One region of the Pandoraea vervacti genome, then DNA from elsewhere that is predicted to be linked to it. Evidence: predicted binding sites of a transcription regulator. Region 1 holds the regulator's gene; the other holds the start of a gene.
The links. Region 1 encodes FNR, which switches genes on or off when oxygen is low (the NO sensors DNR and NnrR bind a similar motif). Its sites were predicted from a motif close to TTGATNNNNATCAA; they were not measured.

Region 1 (4,008 bases):
ACGCCCCGACATCCGAGCGACCTGACGCAACATGAATGCCTGACGCTCGGCGAGCAGCGCGATTGGCGGTTTCTCACACCGGGCGGCCCGCTAAGCGTGCGTGTGGCGGGGCGTCTGGTGTCGGACAACGGCGAAGTGCTGCGCGACGCCGTGCTGGCGGGGCTGGGCATTGCACTGAAATCAACGTGGGACGTGGCGGTGCACTTGCAGCGCGGGGAGTTAGTGCCTGTGTTGCAAGCGTACCCGCTGGCCGAGGAAGTCGCGATTTGGGCGGTGTACCCAAGCCGGGCGTTCGTGCCGCCGAAGACCCACGCGCTCATCGAGTTCTTGCAGGCGCGTTTCGGCCCCGTGCCTTATTGGGAAACGCAGTGGCCGGCCAGCGCCGACGGCAGACAAGGCTGACGGGATCGTGCTGCGCTGCAGCCGTCAGTGCAGGCGATGTGTGCGTGTGGGCTGCGAGCCGGTATCGTCGTGGCCGATGGCGGGACTCGAATGATGCAGCACCAGCCGCCAGCCGTCCGCTTCCTTCAGGTACACATTGGTGGTGAGCACGAAAGCGAAACGCGCCTCCGGGTGTGTCTCGACCTGAATTTGCTCCAGCACGTTGTGAACGGCGCAAAGCGGGTTGTGGGCCACCTGAAGGTGACTCACGGTGACCTGCAGCCCGCCTTTGGCGAGGATCTGCCGCCAACTGGCGCGAATGGCCGCAGGGCCGACGTGTCGCGGGCCTGACGGATGAATGCAGACGACCTCTTCGTCTTCGGACCAGACATCCATCAACGTCTCCGTGTCGCCAGCACGCAACGCTTCGTAGAACGCGTGCTCGGCGTCTTCCGGGCTGAGAAATATGGCTGCGGGCATAACGGCGGCCTCCGTCGGGGTCCATCGTTGGAATTCATCGTTCGAGATGCCGGGCAAGCGGATGCCGGGCGGCGAACGCGCCGATTATGGAGGGTTTGCCCGGGCTTGTCGAACGCGAGGCGATTTGGGCATGGCGGGGCAGCCGGGCGGTCGGATCGGGTGATCGAACCGAGTGCTTGGCGCGGACGAGCGACGTTTGATCTGGCGCAAGGCGCTGGTTCAGGCGGGCCGGTAGCTTATGGGTGACGGCAAGGTGTTGCGTCGCGCGGTGGGAATGTCACTTGCGGGGGCTGTGGACGGCGGGCGGGGGAGGGCGGTGAAGGGCGGTGAAGGGCGGGGACGTACCTGATGGCGTGACGGCAGGACGGCGGGAGCCGGGGGCGCTGCGGCACCCCCGGGCGGGCGGATCAGCAGTGATGCACGCCTGCGAGCTCGCGCAGCGCGATGCCGTCGATGATCTTGACGTGGCGCTGACGGATTTCGATCATGCCGTTCTGCGCGAAACGCGAGAACAGACGGCTGACCGTCTCCAGTTTGAGGCCAAGGAAGCTTCCGATTTCTTCGCGGCTCATGCGCAGCACGAATTCGTTGGCGGCGTACCCGCGTGCGGCAAGACGTTCGGACAGATTCAGAAGGAACACGGCCAGACGTTCCTCGGCGCGCATGGTGCCGAGCGCGAGCAATTGCTGGTGCTCGTTGCGGATTTCCTGGCTCATCAGGCGATGCAACTGGCGTTGCAGCGACGGCACCTGACGCGACAACGTTTCCAGTTCGTTGAAGCGGGCAATGCACAATTCGCTGTCTTCGAGCGCGATGGCGGTGCTCGGGTGATGGTTGTCGGCCACGGCGTCCAGGCCGATCAGCTCGCCCTGGAGGTGGAAACCGACGACCTGCTCGCGGCCGTCGGGGGCCGTGACGCAGCTTTTGAGCGACCCGAAGCGAATGCCGTAGACGGCGTTCAGGTCATCGTTGGCGTGATACAGCACCTCGCCCTTCTTGAGGCGGCGGCGCTCGCTTACGAGCGCGTCCAGTCGTTCCAGCTCCGGCTCAGGGATGCCGACGGGCAGGCAGAACTGCCCCAGTGAGCAGGTGGAACAACGAGGCTGGGCAACCGGAATGGGGTTGCCGGGAATGCGACCGATCTCGGTGGTCATGGAGGCCCCTGAAGTTATTTTGAGAGTTTACCATGAGGCGTCGACCCCTCGTTTCGACGGGCGAGACATCAGGGTTTCGACGACGCTTTACGGGCGTCGGTGTTTCAGTAATAATTGCGCACATACCGGACGTCCGTCTCGCCGTACTATCGGCCTGGGCGTTTTTCCCGGAAGGTCGTTCGAAGCATTCTGGTCGCGCCGCCGTCACTACGACCGAACACAATAGGGCGCGCGCTTATGCGAAGCGGTTGTTATCTGCGATCGTTTCTCGTGTTCCAAGCATCCATTTATTCCTGATACCGGGTTGCCAAGCCCCCGGTCTGCTTAGTCGCACATGAATACCCAAGAGGCGAAACTCGTCCTCGAGACCGCGTTGATTTGCGCGCAGGAGCCGCTCAAGGTCGGCGACCTGCGCAAGCTCTTCAATGACGCCGTGTCTGGCGACACGGTGCGCGCGCTGCTCGAGGAAATCCGCGTGCAATGGGACGGCCGAGGTGTGGAATTGGTGGCGTTGGCCACCGGCTGGCGTTTCCAGAGCCGTCCGCGCATGCGTGAATACCTTGACCGCCTGAATCCGGAGAAGCCTCCGAAGTATTCGCGCGCGGTGATGGAGACGCTGGCGATCATTGCGTATCGTCAGCCGGTCACCCGTGGCGATATCGAAGAGATTCGCGGCGTCACCGTGAATACGCAGATCATCAAGCAGCTCGAAGACCGCGGCTGGATCGAGGTGATCGGTCATCGCGACGTGCCGGGACGCCCCGGCCTGTACGCCACGACCAAGGATTTCCTCGACGATCTGGGTCTGCGTGCGCTCGACGCGCTGCCGCCGCTGGAAGATCCGGCGGCACAGGCGCAAATCGATTTGCTGGCGCAGCAGAACATTGAATTCGGCGAGCGTGCCGAGGGCGAGGCAGGTGAGGAGGCGGCGTCGGATGACGCGCCCGTCGCCGATGCCCAAGCGCTTGCCCTGCTGGCGCAAACCCGTGCCGACGACTTGCCGCTTGCGCAAGGATTGCCGGAAGATCAGCGCGCGCCGCTGTCGGGTAGCGAGACGGTGTCCGAAGAGACGCTGCTCGATGCCGTGATGGCCGAGGGTGAGGCTGAGGTTCCGGCGAATGGCGCAGTGATGGCCAACGCAGTGGACGCGCAGGAAGCGACGGCTGATGTGCCCGCCGATATTCCGCCGAAAGCCGTCGATTCGGTGGAACTCGCGGACGCGGGGCACGTCAGTGAGCAGGACGGCGCGCTTGCGCAGGATGGCGTCGAGCGCCTGGACCACGAGGAATTTTCCGAAGTGTCGGCGTCTGAGGTTCCTGTGGGCGACGATTCGCCGCAAGATATGGCGAATTCGGTGAGCGCTGATGGACACGACGCCGAAGTAGAAGACGATGCGACGCACGCGGCAGATCCCGCAGCGTCGCTCACGCAAGAGGTTTCCCCGCGCGCTGTCGACCCGGCAGCGAACGAAGCCGCCGCCGGGCATCCCGTGCCCGGTGCGTCGGACGACGACGAGAACGACGGGGACGACAAGAGTCTCGTCACCGGTACCTGAGGCGTCGGCGCAGTGCGCCGCGCGTATTCACAAGGCCGTTAGCGATAAGAACGAAGTCGCGGCAAGCGTTTGCCGCGCATTCATGGTGCGAACACGGATCAGGGCAGCGAATTCAGCGAATTACGCCTGCCCGCCAGAATCCCGTTTTCCAATGAGGTTGTGTTGAAACAAAACGAAGAATCCCAGGACCTGCACGCACGCGATGCCGGTGCCGAAGCACGTTCGCCGGAAGGCGAGGGCGGCGATGAAAAGGCGTCGCGCCGTGGTTTGCGCCGCGGTCCGCGTAGTCTGATCGCCCGCCGTCGCGCGGCCCAGCAGGCCAAGCGCGAAGGCGACGACAATGGCGAATCCGCTGCGGCGGACGCGACGCAAGTCTCGCCGTCCGGCGATATTGCGCAGGGCCACTCGTCGGGTGGCGACGGCGCACCCGGCGCCGCG
Region 2 (4,008 bases), 690 kb from region 1:
GCAACCGCCATCGACCGCGCGGCACGCACCGTGTCGTTCGACGATGGGCAGACGCAGCACTACGATCATCTCGTGCTCGCCCTGGGCGGTCGCGTGCGGCCCCTGCCGATTCCCGGTGGCGACGCCCCCAACGTCTACTACCTGCGCAACATTGCCGACGCGCAACGTCTTCGCGAAGCGCTGGCACCGGGCAAGCGCGTTGTGGTGGTCGGTGGCGGTTACATCGGACTGGAAGTGGCGGCAAGCGCCGTCAAGGCCGGGGCGTCCGTAACCGTGCTCGAAGCCGCGCCGCGTCTGCTCGCGCGCGTGGCCGAAGCCGATCTGGCGGGTTTCTTCGCCGCGCTGCATCGTGAGAACGGTGTCGACGTTCAGGTGGGCGTGGGTGTCACCGCGCTCGAGCAGAACGCCAAGGGTCAGGTGGTCGCCGTGGTCGCGGGCGAGAAGCGTCTGGACGCGGACGTCGTGGTCGTGGGCATCGGCTTGATTCCGAACGCCGAACTCGCGCAGGCCGCGGGGCTCGCGGTCGATAACGGCATCGTGGTGGACGAATTCGCGCGCACGAGCGATGCCGCCATTCTGGCCGTGGGCGATTGCGCCCATCACGTGCACCCGGCGCTGGGCCGTCGCATTCGCCTGGAATCCGTGCCGAGCGCCAGTGAGATGGCCAAGGTGGCCGCCAGCGTGATCCACGGCGATGCGCCGAAGGCCGTCGCCACCGCGCCTTGGTTCTGGTCGGATCAGTTCAATGCGAAGCTGCAAATGGTCGGCATGACCGAGGGACACGACGCCGTGGTCGAGCGCCGTTTGCCTGACGCGCAGGGCGCTGCGGTGTTCATGCTCTTCTATCTGCGCGAGGGCGCTGTCGTCGCCGCAGCGAGCATCAATCGTGCGCAGGAATTCCTCGCCGCGCGAGAACTCGTGGGCCGTCGGGCCGTGGTGGATCCGGTGCGTCTGGCTGATGCCGCCACACCGCTCAAGACGCTGCTCACCGAGTTGACGAGCTGATGGCCCGATGACCTGACAGGCTGAGGCACAACGCGCTTTGTCAGGGCCTACGGCGCACGTGCGGCGTCTTCGCCGCGACGTGCGCGACTCGCCCGCTTCGCATGCCGTCAGGGTGAAGGCGCGTGAGCGGGTAACAGCAGGACCGGACGGCCTGCATGCCGGGCCGTATCTTCGGCCACACTCCCCAGCGTGAAGCGCCGGAAACCTCGCCGTCCGTGCGTGCCCAGCACGATCACGTCGACATCGGCGTCCTTGCCCGCAGCAATGATCTGGTCGGCCACGCCCTCGCCCACCGGTTGAATCTCGCGCATCTCGATTTCCCCCGGGACGCCCGCCTCCTTGAGACGCGTCTCCGCCCGCAGGCGCACCTGCTCGCCCACCGCGCGCACGGCGTCGAGCAGCGGTTCGGGATCGAAACCGGCAAGAAACGGTCCCGGCAGGTCGAGCACGTGTACCACGCGCATCGACGCACCGTGGGTTCGCGCCAATGCCAGCGCATACTCGAATGCCTGACGTGCCGTCTCGCTGTCGTCCAGCGCGACGAGAATCCGCTCGTAGTGACCGCCCGAGCGCAATGGCAGATGCGGACGCGCTTCCCCCGCCACGAGCATCACCGGGACCTCGGCGCTGCGCAGGATCTGTTCGGCGACACTGCCGAGCATCGCGCGCCGCACGCCGCTGCGCCCGTGCGTGCCCACCACGATGATGTCTGCGCCCCATTCGATGGCCTCGCGCGTCATCGCCTCGGGGACCGTTTCCCCGGTCGTGCGCAGATCGAGCAGATGTGCCTGCGCATCGAACCCTTCCTCGCGCAGATACAACACCGCGCGGGCAAGATGTTCTTCGCCTTCGCGCTGCATGTCGCGGCGCACCTGTTCCAGATCGATGAGTTTGCCAAACGCCGCCGTCAGCAAGTTGACCGGGTCTTCTACCGTATGAATCACGCGGATCACGTCGCCGTTGCGCGCAAAGGCGGCGGCCTCGCGCAACGCGCGGCGGGACGATTCGCTACCGTCCGTCGCCAGCAGAATGCGTTTTGTCATGAGCAGCCTCGCGTTGGGAGTCGATGGAATGCCATGCGCGGGCAACGTCATCTCGATGTTCCGCCTGACAAACCCGCATGACACTCCCACTATACCGCCCGATCGAGCACAAAGGCCACCCCGCATCGCGCGACCCGCCGCTTCATACCGGCGCCTTTGATGCAACGCAAAAACGCCGCAGACCCGGCATGGCGGGCCCGTGGCGCGACGTGCGCCACGGTGCTGCGCGCTTGCCGTGCGTTCAGCGCGCGGCGTCGCCCCAACGATAGGCGTGCGACGCGTCGTCGAGCGCCGTCTTCAGTGCGGGCGGCAACGTGTAGTCGATCGTACCCAGCGTCTCGGTCAACTGCTCCACGCGGCTCGCCCCGATGATGGCGGACGTGACGACCGGATTCGCCAGCACCCACGCGAGCGAGAGGCGGGTGAGCGATTCCCCGGCGTCCTTTGCTATGCCTTTGAGCGCTTCGATGGTCTCGAACTCGCGTTCATGCCAATAGCGCTGCTGATACATTGCCCCGGCTTTGCCGACCGTCGCCGCCGTGAAGCGGCCCTCTGTCGGTGCGGCGTCGTGGCGGTACTTGCCCGTGAGCAGGCCGCCGGCGAGCGGGTTGTAGGGGATGACGGCGAGCCCTTCTTCGCTGGCGAGCGGCAGCAGTTCGCGCTCGATCTGGCGGAACAACAGGTTGTAGCGCGGCTGCACCGAGACGAAGCGCGTCAGACGCAGCGCTTCGGCGCGGCCAAGTGCGCGTGCGAGGCGATAGGCGAGAAAGTTCGACACGCCGACGTAACGTGCCCTGCCCGACTTCACGATGGTGTCGAGGGCTTCCAGCGTCTCGTCGATGGGCGTATCGGTGTCATCGGAATGCAATTGATAGAGATCGACGTAATCGGTGCCGATGCGCGAGAGCGACGCGTCGATGGCGCTCAGCAAATGCTTGCGCGACGCCCCCTTGTCCCACGGCGACGGTCCCATCTCGCCGCAAGCTTTGGTGGCAACGATGAACTGATCGCGACGGCCCTTGAGCCAGCGCCCGACAATCTCTTCGGTGCGCCCGACGAGCGACGTGTCGGCCCCCAGTGGATAGACGTCGGCGAGATCGATGAAATTGACGCCCGCCTCGGCGGTGCGATCGAGAATGGCGTGGCTGGCGGCCTCTTCGGTTTGCAAACCGAACGTCATGGTGCCGAGGCACAGGCGGGAAACAGTCAGGCCGGTGCGGCCGAATTTCGTGTATTGCACGGTAACTCCCGGAGGTTGCGAAGGATGCAGGGTCTCTCGCGGCCCGGTGCGGCCCCGCGTGACCCGAGGTCACGAGAAACGACAGCACAAAGCGCAATGCCCGCGCGCGGGCAAGGTGCACAGTATGCGCGATTCCGGAAAAACGCGTGCGGCGTCGCGGCAAGCGCGGGCCGCGTGCGCCGTCGATCCTCCGACCTACTCCAGCGACTTCAGGTCGAGCCAGACACCATCCGCGCCGCGAATGAGCATCTTGCCGCCGTACTTCATGACGGTAGTCTGCTCGTTGGCCGACACGAAAGCCGTCTGTGGCAGGTCGCTCGCGTATTGCGCCAGATCCGGCGTGCCAGCAAACGGGTTGTTCGCGATCAATTTCGAGATGAGCGCCATCATCGCCAGATAGCTCGTGGGCGTGGAAATCGAGACCGGCGTTCCATGCGAGGCCGCCGCGCCGTCGCCAAAGCCCACCAGCTTCACCGCGACCGGCACGTGCGTGATTTCCGGCAAAGGAATTTCACGCATGCCGGAGATCTGCAATTTGCTGCCACGCAGCGCCGCGCCATGTTCCGGCACGAACACCACAACGGCTTTGCGCCCCGACCTGGCAATCGTGTCGATGAACTGACCGAAGTCGTCGAACATCGTCTTGGCGCGCATCGGATAGCTCTGCACGCTGCTGAGTTTCGAGCCTTCCAGACGATTGCCGTCATGCAGCGAGATGGT

Region 2: UC34_RS13295 (universal stress protein) is a predicted target of FNR. The motif match lies at 2,205-2,218, and genes of this name have one in related genera.

What each region holds. Positions count from the first base shown of each region.
Region 1 is NZ_CP010897.2:2,321,706-2,325,713, forward strand. It holds gene UC34_RS10520 (LysR family transcriptional regulator) at 1-402, shown strand, start outside; gene UC34_RS10525 (YybH family protein) at 427-861, opposite strand; gene fnr (fumarate/nitrate reduction transcriptional regulator Fnr) at 1,269-2,015, opposite strand; gene scpB (SMC-Scp complex subunit ScpB) at 2,350-3,570, shown strand; gene UC34_RS10540 (pseudouridine synthase) at 3,733-4,008, shown strand, end outside.
Region 2 is NZ_CP010897.2:3,013,676-3,017,683, forward strand. It holds gene UC34_RS13290 (NAD(P)/FAD-dependent oxidoreductase) at 1-1,005, shown strand, start outside; gene UC34_RS13295 (universal stress protein) at 1,113-2,048, opposite strand; gene UC34_RS13300 (aldo/keto reductase) at 2,290-3,288, opposite strand; gene bcsG (cellulose biosynthesis protein BcsG) at 3,484-4,008, opposite strand, start outside.